DNA from 3 places in the Pseudoalteromonas sp. Z9A4 genome. Region 1 is predicted to be linked to each of the others. Evidence: predicted binding sites of a transcription regulator. Region 1 holds the regulator's gene; each other region holds the start of a gene.
What was found. The regulator ArgR, encoded in region 1, controls arginine synthesis, uptake and breakdown. The targets are predictions, from matches to a motif close to ANTGAATANNTATTCANT.
Positions count from the first base shown of each region.

Region 2: GQR54_RS08440 (arginase family protein) is a predicted target of ArgR. The motif match lies at 8,638-8,655, and genes of this name have one in related genera.
Region 3: GQR54_RS03185 (OadG family transporter subunit) is a predicted target of ArgR. The motif match lies at 2,048-2,065, and genes of this name have one in related genera.

Region 1 is NZ_WTLA01000002.1:168,498-178,827, reverse strand. Features, by position in the region: gene GQR54_RS02480 (S8 family peptidase) at 1-408, shown strand, start outside; gene GQR54_RS02475 (peroxiredoxin) at 513-986, opposite strand; gene galU (UTP--glucose-1-phosphate uridylyltransferase GalU) at 1,137-2,021, opposite strand; gene GQR54_RS02465 (DUF3718 domain-containing protein) at 2,330-2,707, opposite strand; gene folA (type 3 dihydrofolate reductase) at 2,786-3,277, opposite strand; gene cgtA (Obg family GTPase CgtA) at 3,351-4,508, opposite strand; gene rpmA (50S ribosomal protein L27) at 4,649-4,906, opposite strand; gene rplU (50S ribosomal protein L21) at 4,923-5,234, opposite strand; gene ispB (octaprenyl diphosphate synthase) at 5,657-6,628, shown strand; gene mdh (malate dehydrogenase) at 6,715-7,647, opposite strand; gene argR (transcriptional regulator ArgR) at 7,873-8,340, shown strand; gene GQR54_RS02425 (Dyp-type peroxidase) at 8,357-9,256, opposite strand; gene GQR54_RS02420 (ABC transporter ATP-binding protein) at 9,305-10,330, opposite strand, start outside.
Region 2 is NZ_WTLA01000008.1:74,503-84,832, forward strand. Features, by position in the region: gene GQR54_RS08400 (DsbA family oxidoreductase) at 1-401, opposite strand, end outside; gene GQR54_RS08405 (Xaa-Pro peptidase family protein) at 525-1,745, opposite strand; gene GQR54_RS08410 (flavin reductase) at 1,847-2,455, opposite strand; gene GQR54_RS08415 (SDR family NAD(P)-dependent oxidoreductase) at 2,465-3,187, opposite strand; gene GQR54_RS08420 (DUF393 domain-containing protein) at 3,184-3,582, opposite strand; gene ppc (phosphoenolpyruvate carboxylase) at 3,703-6,348, shown strand; gene cdd (cytidine deaminase) at 6,485-7,411, shown strand; gene udp (uridine phosphorylase) at 7,479-8,234, opposite strand; gene GQR54_RS08440 (arginase family protein) at 8,698-9,807, shown strand; gene GQR54_RS08445 (amino acid ABC transporter substrate-binding protein) at 9,937-10,330, shown strand, end outside.
Region 3 is NZ_WTLA01000002.1:325,023-335,352, forward strand. Features, by position in the region: gene GQR54_RS03160 (aspartate kinase) at 1-234, shown strand, start outside; gene csrA (carbon storage regulator CsrA) at 326-517, shown strand; gene GQR54_RS03170 (YcxB family protein) at 568-1,035, opposite strand; gene GQR54_RS03175 (hypothetical protein) at 1,168-1,359, opposite strand; gene GQR54_RS03180 (DUF1328 family protein) at 1,418-1,591, opposite strand; gene GQR54_RS03185 (OadG family transporter subunit) at 2,111-2,353, shown strand; gene oadA (sodium-extruding oxaloacetate decarboxylase subunit alpha) at 2,365-4,146, shown strand; gene GQR54_RS03195 (sodium ion-translocating decarboxylase subunit beta) at 4,160-5,290, shown strand; gene GQR54_RS03200 (aldo/keto reductase) at 5,433-6,404, shown strand; gene GQR54_RS03205 (hypothetical protein) at 6,418-6,594, shown strand; gene GQR54_RS03210 (peptidoglycan DD-metalloendopeptidase family protein) at 6,669-7,982, opposite strand; gene tyrS (tyrosine--tRNA ligase) at 8,305-9,504, shown strand; gene ampE (regulatory signaling modulator protein AmpE) at 9,601-10,330, opposite strand, start outside.

The DNA.
Region 1 (10,330 bases):
ACTTATCACGTAATGCTTAATGGCTACTCTGCATATTCAGCTGTGAGCTTGGTGGGTAATATTACTGGTGGTTCATCGTCTGGCGGCGGTACAGGCGCTCCACAAGCTGGCGGCGGCACTATAAACGATGTGACAGGCAATACTGGTCAGTGGAAGCATTACACGTTAGATGTACCTGCAGGAATGAGTACGTTCACAGTAACAACGTCGGGTGGAAGTGGCGATGCAGACTTATTTGTAAAATATGGAAGCCAACCAACAACAACTACGTACGATTGTCGCCCTTATAAAAATGGCAATGCAGAAACATGTACATTTACCGCTCCACAAGCAGGTACTTGGCATTTAAGCGTTAACGCTTATAGCACTTTCTCTGGTTTAACAATTAGCGGGCAATACCAACCGTAATTTAAAGTTTGAGCCGTAAATAAAAAACCGATGTTGTTTCCAACATCGGTTTTTAAATAGTAAGTTGCTGATTAATTAGAGCTAAAACCTACACCTTATTACTGTTATAGCTTCTCTAATACTGATTCTGCGCGGCTTACAACAAACTCTTTGTCTTGCTCTACAAATAAACCAGTTACTACTGCATTTTCAACAATCATAGCGTAACGCGTTGAGCGTACACCACCAAAACTAGCGGTATCTTTATCAAGCCCTAACGATTTAGTGAAACTTCCATCGCCATCAGCAAGCATTGTAATTTCTTGCGCGTTTTGCGAGTCGCCCCATGCTTTCATAACAAATGCGTCATTAACAGATACACAGTAAATAGCATCAATACCTTTCGCTTTAATTTTATCAGCAAGAGTAATAAATTCAGGTAGATGTGCATTTGAACACGTTGGTGTAAATGCACCTGGCACTGCAAATAACACGACTTTTTTACCTTCAAACAACTCTTTATTTGTAAGAGACTGCATACCATCGTCAGTTAATTGCGTTAGTGTAACTGCTGGTAATTCTTGGCCTTGCTCAATCATGGTAGTTCCTTGAAAAGATTAATACAGAATAAGTAACAAACATACTACGTAACCCAGAGCTGTATAGTAAAGGTCTATAGACCGAGCTCACTACATTTCATGAAAGCTATTTTAGCTTCTATAGTTTTCATGAAATTTATTGCTCTGCAGTTAAGGTAAATTTAAATCGTTTATAAAGCGAGAAAAGTCATTACCTAACTTTTTATCCCGCATACTGTACTCTACAATTGCTTTTAAATAACCGAGCTTATCTCCACAATCGTGAGAGCGGCCACTCATATAAAATGCTTCAACGGTTTCTTGTGCCATTAATGCGTCAATAGAATCAGTAAGCTGTATTTCACCGCCAGCACCTACAGAGGTTTTTGCTAGTAGAGGCCAAATATTTTTACTCAGTACATATCGCCCTACAACAGCAAGATTTGAAGGTGCTAAGTCTGCATCAGGCTTTTCAACCATCGCTTTAATTGCAGCACTTTTACCTGGCATTAACTCAACACCGTTTATATCAGCAATACCATATTTACTAACGTCTTCTTTAGCTACCGGCTCAAGCATTATTTGGCTTGCTTGAGTTTCTTTAAAACGTTTAATCATCGCAGCTAAGTTTTCAGTTTCTTGATCGGCAGTATAAGCATCAAGTATCACGTCTGGAAGGAGTACTACAAAGCTATCGTCTCCTATTATTGGCTTAGCGCACAAAATAGCATGCCCTAGCCCTTTAGCTTCACCTTGGCGTACACTCATAATAGTTACATCAGGCGGACAAATAGATCGAATTTCATCTAATAAAGCACGTTTAACACGTTTTTCAAGAGTGGCTTCTAGTTCATAGCTTGTATCAAAATGGTTTTCGATTGCATTTTTAGAGCTGTGTGTAACCAATACAATATCTTTAATACCGGCAGATACACATTCGCTGACAATATATTGAATTAAAGGTTTATCGACTATTGGGAGCATTTCTTTTGGAATAGCTTTTGTCATAGGAAGCATTCTCGTCCCTAAGCCAGCTACTGGAATAACAGCTTTCATATCTATCCTTAGTGATTAAGTTTGTAAATAAAATAACAGATACAAAATAGATACCAGCTGAATAAAGCCACATCTTTTGAAGAAGTAAATTTTAAGCTATTTTTTTAAAGAAAGACTTCATATTTTTAGCAGTTTAAAGCTAGTTAGTAAGTTGTGAAACTTATTAATGATTTTTTGGAAGTATAATTAAGCAATGTATATGTTGGGAGGAAAGGAGAAAAGCCTAGTATTATTATTTGTAACAACCCTAGGCTTATAAATCTTTGAACGTATTCTTATCAATGGTAAAGCTATAAATATTATTATAACTAAAGACCAGCACGCTCTTTAATCACTGCAATAAGCGGTGAGCTAGCAAAATTGCCTTCTACCCAACTAATGTCAGCACCATCAGCTAACGCACTTTTTGATAAGTTTTTAACTATATACTCACCAGTATCCACTGCATTACTAGCAACGGCATGACGTAGCAAGTTATTACCGTTACATTGCACTGCATCATAAATATTACGAATTTTCACGCGAGAGCTTTTAAGCTTACTACGTAATCGGTTTTTATCGTCTGCCGCAATATATTCACAAATAGATACTGCTAACTGATCTTCAGCATTTGCAGGTGCTGTGTACGAAAACGAACTTACTGCTACAACAACAGTAACTACAACTAGCTTTGGTAATTTAAACATATCAAACCCTTTATGGTACTTTATTCTTATATAGACTGTTTAATATTATACCAACCTACTAAAAATTACGCAATAATGTTAATGTTCTTTATATAAGGTTACGAATTTATAACTAGATTTATTCTTTTCGTCTGGGAGATTTTCTTGCTCTTCTTTTATGCCCCAATTAGCTACTTTATTGTAATCAGGAAACTGTGTATCGCCTTTAACATCTAAATCAATAAAGGTTAAATACAGGCGTTCTGCTTTTGGTAAAAATTGCTCATAAATATTACCACCACCAATAATCATCACTTCTTCAACTGCACAAACTAGTTCTAGTGCGGCCTCTGGCGTAGTTACTACTTCAATACCCTCTGCAGTATATTCGCTGTTTCGAGTAATAATAATATTACGACGCCCAGGTAAAGGACGGCCTATTGACTCAAAAGTTTTACGACCCATGATCACAGGTTTACCCGTAGTTACTTTTTTAAAATGCTGAAGATCTGCTGGTAAATGCCATGGCATTTTATTATCTAGGCCAATTACACGGTTATTTGCCATGGCTGCAATCATTGAAATTATCATAATAAACACCTAGTACTTTATTCTTAAAAAAAGAAAAAGGAGCATAAGCTCCTTTTTAATAAATTCTATTTAATTAACGCTCGTAGACAACTTCTACGTCGTAATCATCTTCATCCCAGTCGTCCCAATCATCATCATTGCCTTTACCTTTAGTGGCTTTTTCATGATAGGTATCCCACTTAAATTCAACTTCTTCATCTTCAACTTGTACAAACTTCTCTTTAGGCATGCTATCAAGTAGTGTCATTATGTTGTGGATTAAAGGTTGAGTATTAAGTTTATTAATTGCTGAAATGTGATAAATATTTTCAGTTTCGCCCAGCTCTTCTGCAATCGCTTCGCATAGCGCTTTTGCTTCATCTTCTGGTAATAAATCTATTTTATTAAACACTAACCAGCGTGGTTTTTCAGCTAATTTAGGACTGTATTGGTGTAGCTCGTTAATAATCGAGAATGCATTATCAACAGGGTTTGAACCATCTACCGGCATTACATCAATAATGTGCAATAACACACGACAACGCTCTAAATGCTTCAAGAAGCGAATACCTAGGCCTGCACCATCAGATGCACCTTCAATTAGACCCGGAATATCGGCTATAACAAATGATTTATTTGCTTCAGGACGTACCACACCTAAATTAGGAATAAGCGTCGTGAATGGGTAATCAGCTACTTTTGGTCTTGCTGCAGATACACTGCGGATAAACGTAGATTTACCTGCATTTGGTAATCCTAGTAAGCCTACATCAGCTAATAATAGTAACTCTAACTTTAAGTTACGTACTTCACCGGGTGTGCCCAATGTTTTTTGACGAGGTGCTCGGTTAGTACTTGATTTAAAACGTGCATTCCCCAAGCCGTGGAAACCACCTTTTGCAACCAAAATTCGTTGACCATCTTGAGTTAAGTCGCCAAGTCCCTCTTGGGTATCAACATCCATGATGCGCGTGCCTACAGGCACCATAACAAATAAGTCATCGGCTTTTCGGCCTGTACAGTTACGGCTACGACCGTTAGTACCACGTTCAGCTCTATGAAAGCGCTCAAACTGATAATCAATTAGGGTATTTAAGTTTTCATCAGCTTGTAGATAAACACTACCACCGTCTCCACCGTCACCGCCGTCTGGTCCACCATCTGGAACATATTTTTCACGACGGAAAGACACGATACCGCTGCCACCGTCTCCAGCTTCTGCGCGAATTTCTACTTCATCTACAAACTTCATGATTACTCACTTTAGGGATTGGCTTGTTTAATAACTCTATTATATACCCAAGCCAACACAAATGCAGGCTTGGGTATATATTTTGACTGACTACAAAACAAAAAACCCCGCAAAGGCGGGGTTTTTAACTACCTTACTGATTACTCAGTTACGATAGTTACGTATTTACGGTTTAAAGGACCTTTTTGTTCAAACTGAACTTTACCATCTGCTTTTGCGAAGATAGTGTGGTCTTTACCGATACCTACGTTAGTACCAGGGTGGAAACGAGTTCCACGCTGACGAACAATGATGCTACCCGCTAGAACTGATTCGCCACCAAAACGCTTAACACCTAGGCGTTTGCTTTCTGAATCGCGACCGTTACGAGTACTACCAGCTGCTTTTTTATGTGCCATTTCTAAGTACCTCTAATTAAGCGCTAATGCTAGTGATTTTAACTTCAGTGAACCATTGACGATGGCCCATTTGCTTACGAGAATGCTTACGGCGTCTAAATTTAACAACCTTAATCTTCTCACCGCGACCATGTGAAACAACCTCAGCTGTTATCTTGCCACCGTTTACGAACGGTACACCGATCTCGATTTTCTCACCATCAGCAACTAAAAGTACTGAATCAAATTCTACTGCCGCACCAGTTTCAACGTCTAATTTTTCAAGACGAATCGTTTGACCTTCAGTCACACGATGCTGTTTACCACCACTTTGGAAAACCGCGTACATAATTAACTCCGTCTGTGCACCCTCAAATCGGCGCAACTAAAATATTCTTCGATAGGGCGCGAAGTTTACGCTAACGCGAAATAACTAGCAAGCCTATTTTGTAATTAAAATGAATAAAAAGTAGCTGCTTTGAGAGCAATTCAATATTTACCCCATTTTATATTAATTAGCCCTTTTGCCAAGCGCTTTTTAACTCTTAGTCGAAATAAATTAATGTACTCAAATATGACCCTCACAGCTTAATATCTAAGCACACCATAAACTGTATATTGATTATCAATTAATCAGTTATCTTGGCTAATTCAGTCTAAATTAAGTACTTTAATAGTGTTTTTTCAATCAATCGTCACAAAATATCGAGCTAGTGCATTTTTTGTTGTACAATCTGCGCCGTTCACACATAAAAATTGGCTCGGAGATCAATGGATATAAAAGCTATCCAGGCGTTAATCGAAAGCGATATGAATGACGTCAATCAACTTATACATGCGCAAATGCGCTCAGATGTGGCGTTAGTTAATCAGCTTGGTTTATATATAGTTAGCAGTGGCGGCAAACGCGTTCGTCCAATGCTCGCGATTTTAGCAGCCAAAGCGCTCGGTTATCAGGGTAAAGATCACATAACACTTGCAACAATTGTTGAGTTTATTCATACAGCAACGCTATTGCATGATGATGTTGTAGATGAATCAAACTTACGACGTGGCACACCTACAGCAAATGCTGAATTTGGTAATGCTGCTAGCGTATTGGTTGGTGACTTTATTTACACTCGTTCATTTCAGCTTATGGTTGGCCTTGGAAAAATGCAGGTTATGCAAGTACTTGCCGATGCAACAAACATTATTGCTGAAGGTGAAGTATTGCAGTTAATGAACTGCAACGACCCAGATACAACCGAAGCCAGTTATATGCAGGTTATTTACTCTAAAACAGCTAAGTTGTTTGAAGCAGCGACAGGCCTTGCTGCCATTATTACTGAGCAAGACCAAACTACTCTCGATGCACTAAACCTATATGGTATGCATTTAGGTACTGCGTTTCAGCTAGTAGATGATGTACTCGATTACAATGCAGATGCTGAGCAGTTGGGTAAAAACATTGGTGATGATTTAGCTGAAGGCAAACCAACGCTTCCACTTATTTATGCTATGCAACATGGTAGCGAGCAGCAAACGCAGCTTATTCGTGATGCAATAGAGCACAGTAATGGTATGGAGCATTTAGAAGAAATTCTATCGGCACTAAAGCAAACTAATGCGCTTGAATTTACAATGCAAAAAGCAGAGCTTGAAGCTGACAAAGCTATTGCGTGTTTAGACTTTTTAGCTGAGTCTGACTATAAGCAAGCACTCGTAAGCCTTGCTCGTATTGCGGTTGACCGCGACCACTAGTTTTAACTAGTTACACAGTGTGAAATTAATTCTGAGCAATAAAAAAGCCTGCAAATGCAGGCTTTTTTGTTATTCTACTTTGGCTATTACGCCATGAAATCAACACCTTCTTTGATGTCTTTTTTCAGTGTTTCAAGCATGTCATTTTTTGCTTTTGTTTCAAATGCGCTTAGTTCGCCGTAAGAAAGAATCTCTTCTACGCCGTTTTTACCTAAACGTACTGGATGTGCAAAGTACTCTGCATCGCCATTTTCAACAGCAACGTAAGCGTAATCTACAACTTCTTCACCCTGTAGGCCTTTAACTAAAGACATACAAAAACGAGCTGCAGCAGCACCCATAGATAACGTAGCTGAACCACCGCCTGCTTTAGCATTTACAACTTCAGTACCCGCATTTTGGATACGTGGAGTAAGTGCAGCAACTTCTTCATCAGTGAAAGAAACACCTTCAACTTGAGAAAGTAGAGGAAGAATAGTTGTGCCTGAGTGACCACCAATTACTGGTACTTTCACAGTTGCTACGTCTACGCCTTTAAGTTCAGCAACAAATGCTTCTGAACGAATAACGTCAAGCGTAGTAATACCGAATACGCGTTTAGCGTCGTAAGTACCTGCTTTTTTGAATACTTCAGCAACGATTGGAACTGTGCCATTTACTGGGTTAGTAATAATACCTACTAACGCTTTAGGACAGCTAGCAACAATGCCTTCTGCTAAAGTTTTGATGATGCCAGCATTTACATTAAATAAATCAGCACGATCCATACCTGGTTTACGTGGCATACCCGCTGGGATAAGAACGATGTCAGAGCCTTCAAGCGCTTTGTTTAATTCGTCTGCGCCAAAGCCTGCTACTTTAACATCTGTTGGGATGTGAGAAAGGTCAACCGCAACACCTGGTACTACTGGTGCAACATCATAAAGTGATAATTCAGAGCCAGCTGGTAAGCCTGTTTTTAATAATAAAGACAACGCTTGGCCGATACCGCCTGCAGCACCTAATACAGCAACTTTCATTGGAATTCTCCGTAATTTGAGGTAGGAAACATTTGTGGCTCTTAAGATAATGAAATTAGCGACTAAAAACAAATTTATCCTGTCTATTTCAAGTATATTTTCGACCATAGTCGTAAACTTTTGTGATTTAACGCATCAAACTGGCAAGTTAACTAAACAACTGCTGCATAATTATTCATTTTTGTGTAGAATTTGCGGCATAAATAACAAAAACGAATAAAGACTATGCAACCACAAGATAAACAAGAAGCACTGGTAAAAGCATTTAAATCACTATTAAAAGAAGAAAATTTTGGCTCTCAAGGCGAAATAGTTGATGCATTAAAAGATCAAGGCTTTGACAATATAAGCCAAAGTAAAGTATCGCGCATGCTAAGTAAATTTGGTGCTGTACGCACACGTAACGCCAAACAAGAAATGGTTTACTGCTTACCAGCTGAAATGGGTGTACCTACGGCTAAAAGCCCATTACGCCAATTAGTAATCGACATTATGCACAACGAAATGATGATCATTATTCGTACCAGTCCTGGTGCAGCACAATTAATAGCACGATTATTAGATTCATTAGGTAAAGCAGATGGCGTACTAGGCACAATTGCAGGCGACGATACTATTTTTATCGCCCCAGCTAAAATATCTGAAATAGACGTAACACTTGAACGTGTTCGCATTTTATTTGATACGGTTTAATAACTAAATTAGTAAACTAAATCTGTTTTAAAAACCCGACTGAAGGTGCAAAAAAAGCAGAACCCATATCGGCTTGAGTAAAATCAAGCCAGTGGTCGTAACAATCTCCTTCCCCTAAACGACTATTAAGTACTTTTTCAAATGCGGTGCCCGTACAAGCGCATGTAATTGATAACATTCCCTGCTCATACACATCGCCATAAGGCATGCTCTGATTTAATAGTAGCGGTTGCCCGTCTTCGTCTTTTAGCTCACTTCGCGAAGCATGGCTGGTTTCGATCGCGGGGGTAATTAGTGTGTTATCAAGGCGCGTACGCCCCATTATTTGTTCTTGCTCACTCAATGATAAGTGCTGCCACATAGTTAAGTCATGCTTATAACGTTGTACATGAATATAACTCCCCTGATCTTCAAAATTACCAGGGTTACTAATTAAAGCCGTAGCGCGTTTTTTTCTTCCATGCGCGGTGTCGCCACCATAAATAAAACCATTAAAATCACGACCATCTAAAAAGCGAAAGTTACGAATTTGCTCTACCAGCTCAACATCGGGGGCAAATAGTTTTAAAATTTGCAGCGCAAATAAATGGTTAACGTCTTCACGGTCAGAGCGAATTTGCACAAATAAATCGCACGGTTGTACGCTCATTTGGTGATCGCTGTGGTTTATATTAGGAAAGCTCTGTAATTCACTAGGAATGAACTCTGGGAGAATATGCGGCCAATACTGGGCGCCAATAGCAACCATACAAGAGAGCATTGATTCTGAAAATTGATCGCTAAACTCTTCTTCAATAGCGCTTACTTGTTTTAACTTTGCGCGAAGTGATTCATCTTGACCATCAAACACATTAAAAAATAAGTGCAAACCGTGTAAGTTTGCTTCAGCACAAATCCCTGATTGCGCTTGCGCCATTGTTATTCCTTAATTTTACAGATAAAAACACAGCGAATAACAAATTAATTACGATTCGAAAAAATTCACCGTGTGAGGTTTTATTTTTATTATAACCTGCTCATCATTTTCAAATGACTGGCCATATTGTGCAGCAACTTCAATTTCTTGTTCATCAATAACAACCGAATAAACATACGCAGAACCAATAAAGCGACGACTTATGATTGTAGCTCGCTTGCTGAACTTGTCACTCTGGTTATCTACCACTAATTCTATTTGATGAGGGCGCACATATATAAGCCCTACGCTTACGCTATGCTTATTTTCAACATAGGACTCGACTAAACCAAATGGTGTTCTGTATTCAGTTGCTGTTAACACTTCTGCGTTCAAGTATATGCCTTGACCCAGAAATTCTGCAACCTCCTTTGAACATGGCGCTGCAAAAAGCTGCTCAGGCGTGCCTTGTTGCTCAATTTTACCGCGATGCATAATGGCAAGTGTATCTGAAAAGGCAAACGCCTCTTCTTTTGAGTGTGTAACAAATACAGCAGATACTTGAGTTGCCTTAATAATTCGACGTATATCGGCAATTAATTCAAAGCGTACTTGTGTGTCGATATTTGAAAAAGGTTCATCAAGTAGCAATAAACTAGGCTTATAAGCTAATGCACGAGCAATAGCTACGCGTTGTTGTTGACCACCCGATAACTGATGCGGGAACCTGTCGGCACAGCCAATTAAATGTACCAGCTTAAGCATTTCATCAACGCGTTGCTGCTTTTGAGCTTTACTCATTTTACTAAGCCCAAATGCAATATTATTTGCCACCGTTAAATGCGGAAACAACGCATAATCTTGAAACATCATGCCGATGTTACGGTGCTCAGGCGAGACAAACGATTGCTCATCACTCACTAATTTACCGTCTATAAAAATAGACCCTTGCTTAGCTTCAATTAAACCTGCAATCGCTTTTAACGTGGTCGTTTTGCCGCACCCACTCGCTCCGAGTAGGCAAACAATTTCATCTTTACCCACCGTTAAATCTAAATTGTGGATAACCTTTGTACCGTTATAGTGATAGCTCAC
Region 2 (10,330 bases), on a different contig from region 1:
TATTTTAAATCTGTGAAGTGCGCTTCAAAAAAGGCGAGTTTTAACTCGGTTTGCTTACCTTCTTCACGTGCCCACATTAATAAACGATGCAAATCAAAGCTGTTGATCATGATGCGTTTGCCATCAAAATTAAAGGTAAACCCAGCACGCTGACCGGCTTCGAACATGTTTTTACGATTTTCGTCGCCTTGTTCTTCACTTAGGTTGTACTTTTGCATTAAGTGTTCGTTTAAGTCTTGACCTTCAATTGGCATATCTGGATTTAGTTCAAAAGGATGCCACGTAATATCTGCGCTCATTTCGTCTTTGAGTTGCTCTAGTGCAGTTTCTAGGTTTTTATAACCCACTACACACCAAGGGCACATTACGTCTGAAACGATATCAATTTTAAAGTTTTTCATATTTATCCTTTTGAGGATTGCTTATAACTAAGTATAAAAAAGGATATTGGGATTAATTTAGCTTTATCAATACCAAACTAAAAAGAGCAGCTATACAGCTGCTCTTTTAGAAGGTACTAATCTTTAGGCGTTAAGCCCAAATGGGTCGTCAATGCTATAACTTGGTTGTGTAAACCAATGAGGGCCGTTGTCGGTCATGTAAAAATGATCTTCTAAACGTACGCCAAATTCATCCGGTATAACTAACATTGGCTCGTTACTAAAGCACATGCCTGGGGCAAGTGGGGTTTTATCACCGCCAACTAAGTATGGCCATTCGTGAATGTCTAGCCCAATGCCGTGGCCAGTTCGATGCGGGCAACCCGGTGTTTGGTACTGCGGACCTAGGCCTTGCGCCGCTAAATAGTTACGGGCGCCCGCATCTACGTCTTCGCAGGTGGCACCGATTTTAGCTGCATTAAACGCAGCCATTTGCGCTGCTTTTTCATGATCCCAAAACATCCGTTGGCGCATTGTTGGTTCGCCAAATACATAGGTACGGGTTATATCTGATAGGTAGTCGTGTACTTTACAGCCGGTATCTATTAATACCATATCGCCTTTTTTAAGCACTTGCGCGTCTTTAACACCGTGCGGAAAAGACGTTGCAACACCAAACAACACAATACAAAAATAGTTACCTGGCGCGCCTACCTTTTGGTGGGCTTGTTTAATAAAGGCTTCTACTTCGGTGGTGGTTATTCCCTCATAAAGCATGCTTGCTGTGGCTTGATGCACGGCTAATGTCATATCCATCGCGCGCTGCATTAAGCTAAGCTCATGAACTGATTTATGCATACGGCAATGCGCCGTTACAGGTTGTGCGTTTATGAGTGTTAAACCCGTTTGCGCTTTATTAATGCCGTCGAATATAAAAAATTGTGCGCTTTCATCAATGCCAATGGTTGCGTTTTCATTAATATTTAACTTTTTTAGTACTTCGACAAAAAGTGCATAAGGATTTTCGTGTTCTTGCCACCCATGAATAGGCCCCTCTATTACTTTAAACCCGTTTAGTGAACCAATTTCGAAATAAGGCGCAATGTATTGTACTTCACCAAGGGCCGGTAATATTGCGCCAACCATGCGCTCGCTCGCGTACCATTTCATACCTGTAAAGTAGGTTAGGTTGGTGCCAGCGTTTAAATAAATTGCATCTATGTTGTTTGCAAGCATATAAGCTTGCGCTTTGGCTATGCGCTCTAAATGTTCGTCAGCTGCAATAGGGGTTAGCGTTTGCGTCATATTACTTAGGCTTGCCAACGCTTGCTCGCTTGATTGTGTACCAATACCGATGGTAGTCATATTTTTCTCCTTGGATTTTTAGCTAGTGTGATTAATACCAAGGTAAAATTCAATGTTATGCGATAAGAGGCTAATAGTTTATAGCCTCTTAAATGGTCATATTATTTTTTAGCGTAAGGTAAACGCGTGAGTTTATTGCTTGTGTGGTAGCTATCAAGCCCGGTTACTGCGACTGTTTCTATTGCTTGTAAATCTAGGAAACCATCGCTTTGCAGCGCGGCTTTATCAACAAAAACATCCATAATTTCGCCAATAACGAGCTCAGTCCCATTGATGGCTAAATGTTGGTTTTCTATAAATTTTACCGAGTACTTTAAGCGGCTTTCTTTTACAAAAGGCGCTGCAAAGTCGTTTAAGTATTCAGGTGTTAAGCCTGTAGCATCAAACTCAGACTCGTCTTTATCGTAACGAGCTGAAGTTTGATGAGCTTGTTTGTAAATTGACTTATTCACTTGATTAATGGTGTAAGTGCCCGTTTGTAAAATGTTTTCAAACGTATGACGCGGCACACTATGAGGGCGCATAATCATGGCGACCAAAGGTGGGTTAGCCCCAAGGTGAATAACCGAGCTTACAATCGACAAGTTGGTATTGCCGAGTAAGTCTTGCGTGCCAATTAAATTAGCGCTTTTAAAACCCGAAAGAGAATTAATTAAATGTGTACGGGTATGTTTTTCAAGTGCGTCTATACGCGCTTTAGTAAAATGCATTAAAAGTCCTTACCACGGTATTGTAGAGCCTTGCCAGTCTAAATAAGCAGGCTCACCGTTTAGTTTTAAATCAGGGTTATTGTTTGTTAATTCAAATAGTTGCTTGGCTACAAATTCAGGGGTAAATAATTTACCTTCAGGTACATTCTTTTGAAAGGGCTTTGAAAGTGCTGTATCGGTAGTGCCAGGGTGAAACAGAATGAGTTTGGTATTTTTAGCACGACGAGCAAGCTCTATAGCAGCGGTTTTAAATAGCATGTTAAGCGCCGCTTTAGATGCGCGGTAAGTATACCAACCACCTAATTTATTGTCGTTTATGCTGCCTACGCGCGCACTTAATGCAGTAATAGTACACTGCGTTTTGTGGGTTAACAGCGGCAAAATACTCTGCAAGCAAAGTAGGGGAGTTAGGGTGTTTGAATTTAGAAGTTGGCTAAAATACTCAGCGTCTAAATCCTCCATCTTTTTTTCAGGCATATGGGTTTCGTTGTGCAGTGTACCATTGAATATAATAACTTGTTGTATATCGGCATTTTGCTCTTTTAGGTAATTAGTAACGCGCGCTAAACTTTGTTTTGTGTAGTCAGTATGCAGGTGGACAACACTTGAGCCAGATTCAATACTTTTTGAACTAATACAAACGATCTGATGAGTAGGCGTGTTTATTTGTAGATGTTCTATATATGCATTTGCTATGGCACTGCTTGCGCCGAATAAAACAATAGTTTTCATTTATCACCTTTTGCTTTTAGTCCACATTGGCCGTTACTGCACTGAGTATTTGGCATTAAAAAGCGACTGATGGGGTGCCGATACTTAGCAAATAATAGGTATCCGCAGTCAGCGAAAAAGCGAATTATTGGCAAGCGAAAAATTTTCAACCAGCTGTGTTTACCCACTATTTTCCATGCTTCGTAAGTTACATCAAGTCCATAAATCATTTCACCTGATTGCTTTTGAGCTTGCAGGTAGTTCATTGCTTTGTCTTTATCAATATACGGGTAGCGCTCACTGAAGTCGCTCGCGTTAAGATCTTCAAGCGTAATTAAGTTTTTGTTATCAGCGTGTTTTAGTTGCTGCATTTCGGTGCTACAAAGAGGGCAGTTACCATCGTAAAAAATGATCATGTGAATGCTTTGTGATTATTTTATATATACTTTTTTACGACAAGACATTGCAAATGGATCTATTAAATATCTCTTCATGATGATATTAATAGTGTCCTACGAAAAAATGGAGACTGATAAATGAGTGAACAATACGCCGCCTTGCGAGGTAATGTAAATTTACTAGGGCAACTACTAGGACAAACAATCAAAGATGCCCAAGGTCAAGCGATTTTAGATAAAGTGGAAGAAATTCGTGCTTTATCAAAATCATCTCGCAGTGGTAACGAAGACGACAGACAAGCGCTAATAGATGTTTTACATGCGCTTAGTGATGAAGAGCTTTTACCGGTTGCCCGTTCATTTAATCATTTTTTAAACCTTGCTAATGTAGCAGAGCAATTTCATACCGTTTCGCGTTTTAATGACGTTGGCCTTGGCCAACAAAACCCTCTCACTCAAACATTAAAAACGTTAGCTACAAAAGCAGAACAAGGCCAGTTAGACAGTAATCATTTGGCCGAAACACTCTCAAAACTCCACATAAACTTAGTATTGACTGCTCACCCAACCGAGGTTACGCGCCGTACTATTATTAACAAACACGTTGAACTAAGTGATTGCTTAGCGTCATTAGAGCGAAAAGATAACTTAGTGCAAGAGCGGGACAATATTTTAAATCGTATTGAACAACTGATTAGCCAAGCTTGGCATACCGACGATATTCGTCGCTCTCGCCCAACGCCAGTTGATGAAGCCAAATGGGGCTATGCAGTAATAGAAAATAGCCTGTGGCATGCGGTTCCGCGCTTTTTACGTGAATTTTCAGCGAATGTTAAAGACCAGTTGAGCTTAGAGTTACCAATAGATTACAGCCCAATTGAGTTTACATCGTGGATGGGTGGAGACCGTGATGGTAATCCATTTGTAACATCGCAGGTAACAAAAGAAGTGCTTGATCATGGTCGTTGGATGGCACTTAACTTATACATTCAAGATTTAAAAACGTTGTGCGCTGAACTCTCTATGTCAGATGCCAGTGATGAGCTTGTTGAGCTTGCAGGGCAAGAGTTTGAACCATATAGAGCAGTAATCAAAAAGCTTAAAAATCAGGTTGCGGAAACAGTGGCGCACTTAGGTGCTAAAATTAAAAATAAGCGCAGCGATTCACAAGATTTAATTACTAATATTAATCAGCTTAAGCACCCAGTTGAAGTGTGCTATCGCTCGTTATTAAAGTGTAATATGAAAGTAGTTGCGGATGGCTTATTACTTGATTTACTGCACCGTATAAATAGCTTTGGTTTGCGTTTAGCCAAACTTGATGTGCGCCAAGATTCATCTCGCCACGGCGATGTGTTTTCAGAACTGACTCGTTATTTAGGTTTAGGCGACTACAACCAATGGCAAGAGCAAGACAAACAAGCATTTTTACTTGCAGAGCTTAACTCGCGCAGACCGCTTATTCCAAAACATTGGCAACCAAGCCCAGATGTACAAGAAGTACTTGATACCTTTGATGTAATTGCCAAGCAAGACGAAGCAACATTTGGTTTGTATATTATTTCGATGGCACGAACAGCGTCAGACATTTTAGCAGTACAACTATTGCTAAAAGAAAGCGGCTGTAGCTTTGATTTACCAGTAGCACCGTTATTTGAAACACTCGACGATTTAAACGCAGGCAGTGATGTAATTACCACATTGCTTGATAATGTTTGGTATCGCGGGCACATTAAAAACACCCAAAACGTAATGATTGGTTATTCTGATTCAGCTAAAGATGCCGGCATGATGGCAGCAGGTTGGGCGCAGTACGAAGCAATGGATAAACTAGTACAGCTTGCTGATGCACGCGGTATTGAGCTTGTTTTATTCCATGGACGCGGTGGTACAGTAGGACGTGGTGGTGCACCCGCTGCACAAGCGCTGCATTCACAACCACCAGGTTCATTAAAAGGTGGCTTGCGTGTAACCGAGCAAGGCGAGATGATTCGCTTTAAATTTGGTTTACCCGATGTAGCACTGCAAAGCTTAAATATTTACGCAGGCGCAGTTCTGCAAAGTAACTTATTACCGCCACCGGAGCCAAAACCGCAGTGGCGCGAAGTAATGAAGCTAATAAGTGAGGAGTCATGTGAGCATTACCGTAATGTAGTTCGTCATGATGAAAACTTTGTACCTTACTTTAGAATGGCAACACCTGAGCTTGAACTGTCTAAGTTACCGCTTGGCTCTCGCCCTGCAAAACGTAACCCTAATGGCGGCGTTGAAAGCCTGCGTGCTATTCCATGGATTTTTGCGTGGAGCCAAAACCGTTTAATGCTTCCTGCATGGCTAGGTGCGTTAACAGGCTTAAAAGCTGCGCTTAATAAGTACGGCGCAGAAACCCTAAACGAAATGAGCTTACAGTGGCCGTTCTTTAGATCGCGCCTAGAAATGCTAGAAATGGTATTTAGTAAAGCCGATTGTTGGTTGAGTGAGCATTACGACAATGCGCTGGTGGAAGATATGTACAAACCACTGGGTGTAACACTTCGTAAAGAGCTTCAAGAAGCCATTAGCTTAGTGCAATCACTTAGCCCGCAAAAAAGCCTATTAGCCGAACAACCTTGGATTAAGGAGTCGATTAGTTTACGTAACCCGTACACCGATCCACTTAACTTACTACAGGTTGAGCTTTTACGCCGTGCTCGCTCAGAGGAAAAACGCAACGAAGGTGACATTGATAATGCATTAATGATCACGATGACAGGTATTGCAGCAGGTATGCGTAATACCGGCTAACATGTTATTTTGTTAGGTATACCTATTGGTATTAAAAGGGAGCACGCGATGTGCTCCCTTTTTTTGCGTTAAATAGGCTGGTATTTAACACCTTAACCTTTTAAACTACTTAGCCATTGAATAATTAAAAAATGTTATGGCTTCAGCAACTTTTACTGTACAGCAAGATACAGCACTTACAAATTCGCACATCACATTAAACGTAGCGCAAACAGCGTCATTACGTAGTCAATTAAAATCACAACGTGGCATATTAAATTCTAATAATATTAAGCAGTTATGCGCACAACTCAATGTGTCTGATGATGCATTATTACAAGGTTTAGTACCTTTGGCTTCTGAGTATGCTGTTGCGCCAGTGTCAGATTTTCATGTAGGCGCAATTGTTAAAGCACTTGATGAAAAGGGTGAGGTAAACTTTTACTTTGGTGCGAATGTAGAGTTTGATCATCAAGCATTGAGTTTAGTGGTTCATGCAGAGCAATCAGCAATAAATAACGCATGGTTAAACGGCGCCAAAAAAATAGTTAAAATAGCGATTAGCGATGCACCGTGTGGATACTGCCGCCAGTTTATGAACGAACTCGCAGATGCGAAAGAGTTTGATATTTTATTGCCAGAGCAACACTTTAAATTGGCAGAATTACTGCCGCACTCGTTTGGGCCGACTGATTTAGGTAACGCGTTTAGCTTGTTTAATCCAGAGCCTCACCAGCAAGTATTTTCAAATGCTCAACTAGATGAAAAACTAGCAAGTACAGCATTAAACGCATACGTACCCTATAGTAAAAACTTTAGTGCAGTAAAAATTAGTACATTTGAAAATGGCGATTTTTACGGAAGTTACGCAGAAAACGCAGCGTACAGCCCAAGCTTGTCGCCACTGCAAAGTGCACTTAGCCAATTATTTATTGCAGGGCTTAGCTTTGATGAGCAGACGGTAAAAGGTATTACACTTTTAGAAACCGCAGGCCATGAAAACCAAGCGGGTGTAGCACGTGCTGTACTTGCAAGTTTTAAAAATCTACCGGCAATAGAAGTAATTAGCGCTCAGCTAAAATAACCTTTCAAAAACAATAAAGCACAGCCAGAGCTGTGCTTTATTGTTTTATTAATTAATAGAACCTATATTAATCAAGTAATACTTTAGCCGCTTCTAATACTACCGCTACAGATTTACGCTCAATTTCACCATGGTCAACATTTGGTATTTCTTGGCGAGTACGATTAACAAGTACGCCTGCTACACATGCTGCTTGTAAACCAAGGGCTGCACACATAGTAAATAATGTTGCTGATTCCATTTCGTAGTTCATCACGCCCAGTTTTTGCCACTCTTCGCAGCTACCTTGTAGTGATTTAGGAACGTAACCAGAATGCGTATCGTAACGCTCTTGTCCTGGATAAAATGTATCGCTTGATGCAGTAATACCAATATGAAAATCGATATTTAAGTTTTTACATGCTTGTACCATAGCTTGTGTTGCATAAAAGTCAGACACAGCAGGGTAGCTAAGAGGAGCAAAATGCTGGCTTGCACCGTCTAAACGTACAGACGCTTGGCTAATTAAAATTTCGCCTTCGTTGATATGTGGCTGAATCGCACCTGTTGTACCAATACGTAAAAATTTACGCACGCCAAGTTGTGCTAATTCTTCTACTGCAATCGACGTAGATGGACCACCAATACCCGTAGAACAAACAACCACCGAATGGCCGTTTAGTTGACCTAAGTAAACATGAAACTCACGAGTTTGAGCAAGGCAGGTTGGGTTGTCTAGGAATTGTGAAATGCGTGCAGCACGATCTGGATCGCCCGGTACAATCGCAAGTTTTGCACCTTTAAGATCGTCAATACATAGTCCTAAGTGAAATACCTTTTCCATAGCTAAGCCTTTTTATAATAAATTGTGTCAATCTAGCATCATTGCTAGAAACGTTTATCAAGTACAGGACGATTGTCCGTTTTATCTTAACTCCTCCAATTAAGTCTTAATAATTTTAAGAACTAATTTGATTTATTCATCAACTATGAATATTCAATCAAGTGCTTATACAAGTAGCCTTGTTGTGCTGTTGACATGTTCAAGCAGACATAATAAGTATCAACCAAGCGCGTAACTACAATTAAATAGTTTATGGCAAATATTCATTAATATTAAATTAATTCAATGGCTTAAATTTGTATTAAGCACGTAAAAGATAACGTGTTTATTTATATTAGGCACAGACTTATTTAGCAAAGTGGAATTTATTTGAAGTTTAGGCACTTTTGGTGATTTTGGTGATTTTGCATAACTAATCAAAAGTAATTAGCTACGTACAGAATAAAAATCGAAGGAGTTTATTATGAGCACACAATTTGAAGCATTTAAAAACAAAGTTGAGCACTGTTTGTGCGCACCGGGTGATGGCGTATACACAGTAAATACTGCAAAAGAGCGCAAAGCCGCACTGCGTAATAAACTTTATGGACAAACTGAAAACGTTGATAATTTGTGGCGCGAGTCTTTAAATGAATTACCAAATTCTCCACATAAAGCCGTTATGTTAGGTATTAGCTCAGACTGTGGCGGTGGTATTTTACGCGGTGCAAACTGGGGGCCACTGTTTGTGCGCTCAGCTTTAATTGATCAGCAACCGCAGTGTCACTCGTTTGATTTAGGCGATGTACGTGTAATCCCACATTTACTTCATGATAAATACCTAAATGATGCAACCATTTCTAATTGCCAAAAAGCCCTATACGGTAATGAAGATAACGACTACTACGTAAGCCCATTATCAATCACAGAGGATGTATGCGACAGCTTTTACGCGACATTTAAAGATAAAGGGATATTTGGTATTGGTGGCGATCACTCAATTAGTTACCCACTTACCAAAGCGTACTTAAAAGCAAAACGTGAGCAAGGTAAGCGTACTGCTATTATTCACTTTGACGCGCATACAGATTTACTTGTTGAGCGCCTAGGCATAGATTTATGTTTTGGCTCTTGGTGTACACATATTTTAGAGTTTTTACCAGCGCCACATCATTTAATACAATTTGGTATACGCTCAAGTGGCAAGCCTAAAGCGCACTGGGAAAGTACCTTTGGCGTTAAGCAACATTGGGCACATGAAATCATTGAGCGCGGCGCAGCAGCGGTTGCTGCCGACGCTATTGCACAATTAAAAGCTGATAACGTTGATGAAGTATACGTAAGCTTTGATATTGATGCGCTTGATGCAGAGTTTGCATCTGCCACAGGTACGCCAGAACATAATGGTTTAACACCACAGCATGCGCTTGATATTTTATCAGCCATTGCGGATGAGTTTCCGATTACGGGTGCTGATATGATGGAAATAGCGCCATTTACCGACAGCTCTTTAGTGGGTCAATCAAGCTCTGAAACGACACTTAGAGAAGGCGCTAAAATTTCAGCCTTTTTAATTAGTGCGATGAACAAGTAAGCTGTAGGAGCTATAAATACTAGCACTATCAGCGTATAAGTGTGCATTACATGACTAAAAACTAGCAGTTCATAAAGCCTCAGCTATATTTATTAAATACTTATAATGAGTTAGTTGAGGCCTTGCTAAATGAAATTATTGATCTTTTTATTGTTCATTAGCTGTATTAAAGTTGATGCAACTGAAATCACAATAGTAACGGAAGTATTTCCGGACTTTCAGTATCTCAATGAAGATAATAAACTCGTTGGCCGTTCTGTCGATAAAGTTCATAAAGCGCTAGAAGGCACTGGTATAAAATACACTATGTTGGCGCATAGTTGGGCCATATCTTACAATGTAGCGCTACGTGATAAAAATACCTGTATATTTTCAATTGTTCGATTACCTAATAGAGAAAGTAAGTTTAACTGGGTAGGTGAACTGGAAAGCTTTGATTCAGCCATTTATGGTCTAAAATCTAGAGGTATAAAGTTAAATACTCTCAATGATGCTAAAAAATATAAAATAGCAGTACTGCGTG
Region 3 (10,330 bases), 160 kb from region 1:
AGTGCTCAAAATATAAGCGGATTACCAACAGTAGCTAAAGTTTCTGCTGTTGGAATGGGTATGAAATCGCATTCTGGTGTAGCAAGTTTATTTTTTGATGCATTAGCGCAGGAAAATATTAATGTAGTTTTAGTCTCGACTTCTGAGATTAAAATTTCAGTTTTAATAGATGAAAAGTACCTAGAGTTGGCAGTTCGTGCATTACACAAAGCATTTTTAACAGAAAATGGATAGATTGAGAGTTTTTACTTACTTTTCAGTCTAATTTTCATTAGTATGTTTAAGCGGAATCTTATAATTTTTATTGGAACATGGGAGCAAGAGAATGCTAATACTAACTCGTAGAGTAGGTGAAACCCTAATGATTGGTGACGAAGTAACAGTTACTGTTCTAGGTGTTAAAGGAAATCAAGTTCGAATCGGTGTTAATGCACCAAAAGACGTATCAGTGCATCGTGAAGAGATTTACATGCGCATACAAGCTGAAAAGTCGAACCCTAATCCGGGCAATGCTTAATCAACACGTATACGTAGTTGAGTAATTAGCTCAACTAGACTAAAAGCCACTCACTGAGTGGCTTTTTTGTTTATAAAAGCGAGTGTTTCTGGGGTTAGTATTTGTTTTGAAATGTACTGCATTCCGCTTTTATTTTTAATAATAATACCTTGCTGAGTATCTATTACTTCGCTTATGTCTTGCCAAGTTAGCTGAAAGTTTTTGTAATGATTAGCCGATTTAATGCCTTCTTCATCAAAGGTAAGTGTTACCTCAGAGCCTGACGCTCTGCTGAGCATTTGTCTGGTTACCCACCAAGGTCTGCGATAGTAAAAAGCGACGCACTCTAGTACACCTAGCATGATCATAAATGATCCTAAGTAATGATCGTTTAAAACATAAATGCCAAATAAACCAAGCGCAACGAGGAGTACAAGTAAAAAGTACTTAGGTTTGGCGCGCTTACTGTACGGGAGTGACTCATCAAAGCACTCGTAAAAGTAAGGTTTATCTAGTGTGTAGGTTGTTGTAAATGCCATATTGCCTTGCTTTAAATATCGTTTTTTTTATTTTAACAAGCTAACCGCTAAATGAGCAGCTTTATAGTCAGTGATTTTATTACAGACACAAAAAAACGGCCCTAAGGCCGTTTTTTAGCGATACAAGAAGAATTAACAGTTAGTTTCTTCAGCGTTCACGCCTTCTTTAACATTTTCACATGCATCTTCTACTTTGTTTTGCACGTCAGTTACTGCTTCGTCAATACGTTCGCCTGCGTCTTCTGCGTGATTGTCTTCACAACCCATGATGAAGAAACTTGCGAATAGACCGATTAGTGCTGCTTTTACAGTTGTTGAATTCATAATGTAATTCCTTGTAAGTATTAATTAAATTTTAGTGTTTGTTAGTTGAATGCTTTATCTACCTGGGTGATTTACCACGTAGTGCACCTGAAACTAATGAGATCACTAAAAGTACTAAAAATATAAAAAATATAATTTTTGCTATACCAGCTGCGGCACCTGCGATGCCACCAAAACCTAACACTGCAGCGATTAAAGCAATAACTAAAAATGTAATTGTCCAGCGTAACATTGTTTTCTCCTTGGTTATCAAATTTGCTCATAACAACTAATGCCAGTTATATGCCAAAGTTTATTTTTGTTTTATATCAGGTAGTTATGGTTTTTAACTGTGTTTTTAGTTATTAGTTAGTTAGTAATTTTTACGCTTTGTTATGTAAGTTATTCACACTGTTACAAGTTACTGGTAAATATTCACTAAAAATAATTTTTTTGGTAAGACCAATTAACAATTGATGTGTGTTTTTGTACTTATTATAAAATTTGGCGGTTATTTTTATTAAGTCGAATAGTTAATTAACAACTTCCATATAACTATTAGCTATAGTCGTTATTTTCTGTATGTATTGTAGGGCGCATGATTGCTGAGTTATGGCATGTAAATTTGTTGAGTGTTATGTTGTTTATAGTTTAATTGGTTTTACCAATTTACAAGATGTAGACAATGCGACTAGTTTTGTTATTATCCAGTGAATAAATATTTAATTAAATCGATTTTTTATTTTCGATATGGGTTTCAAGGGGGAGAAAAATGGATATAGGTGCTCTACTCACAACGGCTGGTAGCTTAATGCTGACTGGCATGGTTGGAGTGTTTGTATTTCTGTCGATATTAATTGGTGCAGTAACGCTTATGTCTAATTTGGTGACGCGCTATAGCGAACCAGAGGCATCACCAGCTAAATCACCGTCTTTTAAATCTCAAGGTGTGCCTAATGAGCACATCGCTGCTATTAGTGCTGCCATTGCTCAGTACAAATCAAATAATAAATAAGGGGCACACACATGGCTAAATTAAAATTAACAGAATTGGTATTACGCGATGCGCACCAATCATTGCTCGCAACACGTATGCGCTTAGACGATATGCTACCTATTGCTAGCAAGCTAGATGATGCAGGTTATTGGTCTATTGAATCGTGGGGCGGTGCTACATTTGATTCGTGTATTCGTTATTTAGGCGAAGATCCTTGGGAGCGTATTCGTGCGCTTAAAAAAGCGATGCCTAATACTAAACAGCAAATGCTATTACGCGGTCAAAACCTATTAGGCTACCGCCATTACGCTGATGATGTAGTTGAAAAGTTTGTAGAACGCGCACATAAAAATGGCGTTGACGTATTTCGTATTTTCGATGCAATGAACGATGTACGTAACCTAGAAACAGCGATTAAAGCGGCTATAAAGGTAGGCGCGCATGCTCAAGGTACTATTTCGTACACGGTAAGTCCTGTTCATACGCTTGATATGTGGCTGACTCTTGCTAAGCAATTAGAAGATTTAGGCTGTCACTCAATTTGTATTAAAGACATGGCGGGTTTATTAAAGCCGTACGACGCTGAAAAACTAATTAAAGCTCTTAAAGAAACCGTATCGGTTCCTATTGCTATGCAGTGCCACGCTACAACAGGTTTAAGTACTGCGACTTATCAAAAAGCGATTGATGCAGGCATTGATATGCTTGATACCGCTATTTCATCTATGAGTATGACTTACGGGCACACAGCAACTGAAACTATTGTATCGATAGTTGAAGGGACTGAGCGCGGTACTGACCTTGATTTAAACCATCTAGAAGAAATTGCTGCTTACTTTAGAGATGTACGTAAAAAATATGCGGCATTTGAAGGTAGCTTAAAAGGGGTTGATGGTCGTATTTTACTCGCTCAAGTACCTGGTGGCATGCTTACAAACATGGAAAACCAACTTAAAGAGCAAGGCGCGGCAGATAAGCTTAATGAAGTTTTGCTTGAGATCCCACGGGTACGTGAAGATCTTGGTTTTTTACCTTTAGTAACACCCACGTCGCAAATTGTAGGTACTCAAGCAGTACTTAACGTGCTAACCGGTGAGCGTTATAAAACAATTACTAAAGAAACTGCTGGCGTATTAAAAGGTGAATATGGCTTAACACCAGCACCAATGAATAAAGAGCTACAAGAGCGTGTGCTTGATGGAGCAGAGGTTATTACTTGTCGCCCTGCAGATAACATTGCACCAGAGCTTGCAACGCTTGAAGCTGAATTACTAAAAGAAGCGCAAGAGCAAGGTTTAACACTGGCTGATGAGCAAATTGATGACGTACTAACTTATGCATTATTTCCGCAGGTTGGTTTGAAATTTATTAAAAATCGTAATAACCCTGATGCATTTGAGCCTATTCCTACCGTTGAAGATAAGAGCAATAAGGCAGCACCAAAATCGGGATCAAATAATAACAGCGTTAAAGCTGAGCAATACAGCGTAAAAGTAGATGGTAAAGTTTACGACGTAGTAGTGGCGCAAGGTGGTGAGCTAAAAGAAGTAACATTAAAAGACTCTGAGCACATTCCTCAGTCTGCTTCAGTTGCATCAGGTGAAACACTTAATGCCCCTTTAGCCGGTAATATTTTTAAGATTAAGGTAAAAGCTGGGCAAGTTGTTAACGAAGGTGATGTAGTGATTATTATGGAAGCCATGAAAATGGAAACCGAAATACGCGCAATGCATACCGGAACTATTGCCGAAGTGTTGGTTGGTGAAGGCGATGCCGTAACTACCGGCGACGCTATGATTGCATTAGCTTAGGAGCAAATAGAGGATGGACGGTATTTTAAACCTCTGGAATGCGACCGGCATTGCTAACTTTACAATCCCATCGTTAATTATGATTGCGGTAGGGTGTTTATTACTGTTTTTAGCGATAGCTAAAGGCTTTGAACCACTATTATTATTACCAATTGGTTTTGGTGCAATTTTAACAAATGTACCAGTGGCAGGTTTGTCAGACCCAGGTGGGCTTTTGTATTACGTTTATTACGTGGGTATTGATACGGGGATTTTTCCGTTATTAATATTTATGGGAGTAGGGGCGCTGACCGACTTTAGCGCGCTTATTGCAAACCCACGTATGTTGTTATTAGGTGCGGCTGCACAGTTTGGTATTTTTGCTACACTGTTTGGCGCAATATTACTTAACTATGTGCCAGGCTTTGAGTTTACTTTACAGGATGCATCGGCTATTGCGATTATAGGTGGAGCAGATGGACCGACTGCAATATTTTTAGCGTCAAAACTGGCACCTGATTTACTTGGTGCAATAGCGGTAGCCGCATACTCATACATGGCACTTGTGCCAATTATTCAGCCGCCAATTATGCGTGCGTTAACAACCCCAGAAGAACGTAAAATTAAGATGCCAGAGCTTCGCAAAGTATCTAAAAAGGAAAAGATTATTTTTCCTCTTATGGTGCTTAGTTTAACGGCTATGTTTTTACCGGCTGCTATACCGCTTGTAGGTATGTTTTGTTTAGGTAACTTAATGCGAGAGTCGGGTGTTGTTGATAGATTAAGTAACAGTGCTCAAAACGAAATCATCAATGTTACAACTATATTTTTAGGTTTAGCTGTAGGTTCAAAGCTTGCTGCAGATAAGTTTTTAACTGTTGAGACGATTGGTATTTTAGTGCTTGGCGCACTGGCTTTTGCAATTGGTACGGCATCTGGCGTATTTATGGCAAAAGGACTTAACCGCATATCTAAAACACCTATAAACCCATTAATTGGAGCGGCAGGTGTATCGGCTGTGCCAATGGCGGCACGAGTAGTTAATAAAGTTGGCCTTGAAAGTAACCCACATAACTTTTTACTTATGCATGCTATGGGACCCAACGTAGCGGGTGTACTTGGTAGTGCAGTTGCTGCGGGTATTTTATTAGCACTTGTTGGCTAATAATTAACGTGGTAGTTAATAAATGATTTAGCGCAGTTTACTGCGCTTTTTTTTGTTCTTAATTTGTTCACCGCTAAATAGTTTCTTGTTCAGCGCTTTTTGTTTACAGTAACAGCTCTTCAAAATTTTAAGGATAGTTATCATGCTTCACACACCTTTAGCAAAGCACTTACCTCATGTTAGTAAACTTGTATTCGGATGCATGGGTCTGGGCGGCGGTTGGAATAAAGACGCAATCACTGATGCACATGTTAAGCAAACTCATGAATGCATAGATAACGCTATTGAAGGTGGCATTAACTTTTTTGACCATGCTGATATTTATACTTTTGGTAAAGCGGAGCAGGTTTTTGGTAAAGCATTAAGCGAGCGACCAGAGCTTAGAGAGCACATGTATATTCAATCTAAGTGTGGGATTCGTTTTGAAGATGACTTAGGGCCAAAGCGCTATGATTTTTCATCAAAGTGGATTGAGCAATCAGTTGAAGCATCCTTGAAGCGATTAAATACAGACTATTTAGACGTACTTATGCTACATCGTCCTGATCCACTCATGGAAGCTAACGAAATTGCTCGCATATTTAGTTGCTTAAAAGAAAGCGGTAAAGTGCGCAATTTTGCAGTATCAAATATGCAGCAACATCAAATGAATTTTTTACAGCATGCACTTGATATGCCGATTGTGGCTAATCAAATTGAGGCTAGTTTACAAAAACATCAGTTTGTTGATGAAGGTGTATATGCCGGTAACAGTGACGGTAAGGATCTTAATTTTACGCCCGGTAGTATTGAGTACTGTCGCCATTTTGAAATTCAAATTCAAAGCTGGGGCAGTTTATGCCAAGGATTATACAGCGGCAGTGATTTATCAAACGCATCGCAGGCTGATATAAACACCAGTCTTTTAGTTAATAAGCTGGCTGCACTTTATGATACGTCTGCTGAGGCTATAGTCATTGCATGGTTACTGCGCCATCCCGCATCTATTCAGCCGATTATTGGAACAACTAATGCCAAGCGTATTAAAGCCTCTTGTGATGCTGTAAACGTACAGCTAACTCGTGAGCATTGGTATGCACTTTATGTAAGCGCTAAAGGCCATGAGCTACCATAAGAAGGGCATTGATATGAATATATTCGTTATTTTAATTGGTTTGTTTGTCGCGCTAGCGATACTTATTCCATTGCTTGAAAAATATCAAAGTAAAATAGGGCTCAACGGTGCAACCAAATACAGCAAATATATTTGGCCATTAGTGATGGTGTCTTTAGTTATTCAGCTCATTTATGTATTAATGTACTAATGGTTTTTAGCGTACACAAAAAAGCCTTTGCAGGTTTAACCTGCAAAGGCTTTTTTAATGTTTATTAATAAACTTTATTTAAGTGCTAACTGTAGCTCGCGATTGCGCTCAAGTTGGGCAATAAAATTATCTGCAATAGGTTTAAACTTAGCAAGTTCTGAGCGAGGTAATGGCTCTGACTTAGGAAGTTTTACTGTTTTAGGATTACGGTGAACGCCATTTACTAAAAATTCATAGTGTAAATGCGCGCCAGTAACACGACCCGTAGAACCTACAGTACCAATTTGTTGGCCCTGTTTAACTTTTTGGCCCGTTTTAACTAGTTTCTTATTTAGGTGTAAGTACTTAGTTACATATTGTGTGCCATGGCTAATAAAGACGTAGTTACCGTTGTACTTGCTGTAACCCGCTTTAACTACCTTACCGTTCCCTGATGCAACCACCGGTGTGCCAGTGCGTGCCGCAAAGTCGATACCACGGTGCGCTCTAACTTGCCCAGTAACTGGGTGTAAGCGACGAGGATTAAAGCTCGAACTAATATACTTAAAGCTTACAGGTGCACGTAAAAATGCTTTTTTCATGCTACGCCCTTCAGGCGTATAAAAATTGCCGTCGGTATGGCGAATCGCTGCAAAGCGCTGACCTTGGTTTACAAATTCAGCGGCAATAATTTTACCGGTACCAATAAACTCGCCATCAACATAATGAGACTCATAAATTAAGCCAAACACATCGCCTTTACGAATGTCGTTTGCAAAATCAACATCCCAACCAAATATGTCAGCAAAGTTCATTATTTGACGTTCGCTTAAACCAGCCGCTATTGCTGAAGTCCAAAAGTTGTTAGATATCTCGCCGCCAGCGGTTTTAGTTAACGTTTCAATTTCTTTACTATCAATAGCTGTATCGTAGTTACCTTCTTCATTTAAGGTAACAAATAAAGTATCGGTTTTTGAAATCACATAGCGCAGTTGAGCCAAAGAGCCATCTTCAGCTGTCGCAAAGCTAAGTATTTCACCGGGGTGAATTTTAGTTAGCTTGCGCGTTTCTGCGTTAGTGTTAATTAGTTTATGGAGCGTTTGAGCTGAAAAACCAGCACGTTTGAAGATAATTGCTAAATTGTCGCCATTTTTAACTTTATGATCGACAAAGTCGTATTCTGGTAACTTTTCTGCTGCTTGCTCTGAATTTAACTCAGTTAATTTTTCGTTGTCATCAACTTTAACTTGTAACTCATAGCGCTTGCCTATCTCTAATGCATCTGCATTATTGTCTTTAGAAGCAGTCGCTTTTTCAGAAGGAAGAAATGCCAAGCCGGCAATAGCAGAAACTAAACCTAAAATAAGCAATTTGTGTTTTTTTGGGAGAGTGTTAACCACGTGAACCATAACGTGCCTTTTTCTGCTGTCAAGATAATAAATACATAATATTGCAGGATATACTTAATAATGTACGAATACTAGTGCTTTGTAGATTTAAACTAACCTTAAACTACGCTAAAATCAGGGTTAGGAAGCCTTTTTTAACGTCCTATCTAGCTAAGACTCAATTCATTTTGTTTAGTTGCATTAATAACTTAAAAAGTTATTTTAATTAGGTAGAAATTTGTTATGTTAGCTACATATATATATTCGGTTTAAACCTATATTAAACCGTGATTACAAGTAACTAGTCCGCCCCTTCGTAGGCAGAATTTTGGAGTAACACAAAGTGGATTTACAAACCGCTCTAGCAGAGATAAAACGCGGTGCAGAAGAAATATTAATTGAAGACGAACTAGTTGAAAAACTAAAGTCGGGCAAAAAGCTAAAAATAAAAGCTGGCTTTGATCCTACAGCCCCTGATTTACATTTAGGGCACACTGTACTCATTAATAAAATGAAAACCTTTCAGGATTTAGGTCATGAGGTTATTTTCTTAATTGGTGACTTTACTGGCATGATTGGCGACCCAACAGGTAAAAACGTAACGCGTAAACCACTTACTCGCGAAGACGTACTAGCCAATGCCGAAACATATAAAGAACAAGTATTCAAAATTCTAGATCCTGCTAAAACCACTGTTGCATTTAACTCTACTTGGATGGAAAAGTTAGGCGCTGCAGGCATGATTAAACTTGCTGCAAACCAAACCGTAGCACGTATGCTTGAACGCGATGACTTTAAAAAGCGTTATGGAAGTGGCCAACCAATTGCAATTCATGAGTTTTTATATCCACTGGTACAAGGTTGGGATTCGGTTGCACTAGAGTCAGATGTTGAACTAGGTGGTACTGATCAGCGCTTTAACTTGCTAATGGGTCGTGAGCTACAAAAAGTTGAAGGGCAAAAGCCGCAAACAGTATTAATGATGCCATTACTTGAAGGTACTGACGGCGTTCAAAAAATGTCTAAGTCGCTTGGTAACTACATTGGTATTACTGATGCGCCAAACGATATGTTTGGTAAAATAATGTCAATTAGTGATGTGCTAATGTGGCGTTATTACGATTTATTAAGCGCGCTTTCTATTGAAGAAATTGCAGCTCAAAAAGAACGTGTTGAGCAAGGTACTAATCCGCGCGATATTAAAATAGAATTAGCTAAAGAGTTAATTGCTCGTTTTCATAGTGAAGCTGATGCACAAGGTGCACATGATGATTTTATTCAGCGTTTTCAGAAAAAAGCGTTACCAGATGAAATCCCAGAGCTGACAATCACTATCGCAGAAGATACTATTTTAATTGCTAACTTGCTTAAAGAAGCAAATTTAGTAGTTAGTACGTCAGAAGCAATGCGTATGATTAAGCAAGGTGCAGTTAAACTTAACGGTGAAGATAAAATCACTGACACCAAACTTGAAATAGCAAAAGGCACAACAGCTATTTACCAAGTAGGTAAACGTAAGTTTGCAAACATCACTGTAGCTTAAACGCAGTTTAAAAACTAAAAAACCAGCCTCGGCTGGTTTTTTTGTGCTTGTATTTTGGGGTCTGTAAATAGTTACGAGGTAGTCACTAAATAGTCACTAAATCACTTTTAATATTTCGATACTTACAATTACTAACAACCAAAATACACGCGCTTGATTTAATCTATTAATTATTACAGGTACATCCTCCGGTGTAGGTAGTCTATCAGTACCAATACGCATTTTATTAAAGCGAGTACCTAAATAAACTGCTGGCCCGCCCAGTTGCACGCCAAGTGATGCAGAGCACGTGCTTAACAGCCAACCTGTATTTGTTTGATAAAAATGTCTGCCGTAATACTTAATGTAGCGCATGCTTTGTTTGCTCGCTCTACTTGCTGCAATAGTTAAAGCCAGTAAGCGCATCGGTATATATTCAATAATAAACAACAGAGTTTTAAGCGGTTTTAAAAAGTAGCTATTTGGGGATATGCCACTACGCCACGCTTGTTGTATTAAGGTAAGCAACCGATAGGCGAGGGCAGCGATAGGGCCAAATGCTAAAAATATAAATATAACTACGAAATAGTATCTAGCAGTGCGCAGTATTAAGCTTTCAATTAATGCTTTGATAATACCAGGAGATGAAAGCCTATTAACTTCACGGGCAAGCAGTGGTTTTAGTAATTCGCGTGCTGTCGATTTTTGATTTTGTTTAGTTAACTTTGCAATTCGGAGCGCTTTTTTATCAATACTCTTACTCTCTAAGCATAAATATAAAATAAGACCTGCGAGTAATTCTGGGTAAAAAGCAAATTCGAGTAGTAACATTACAATAATAAGAATG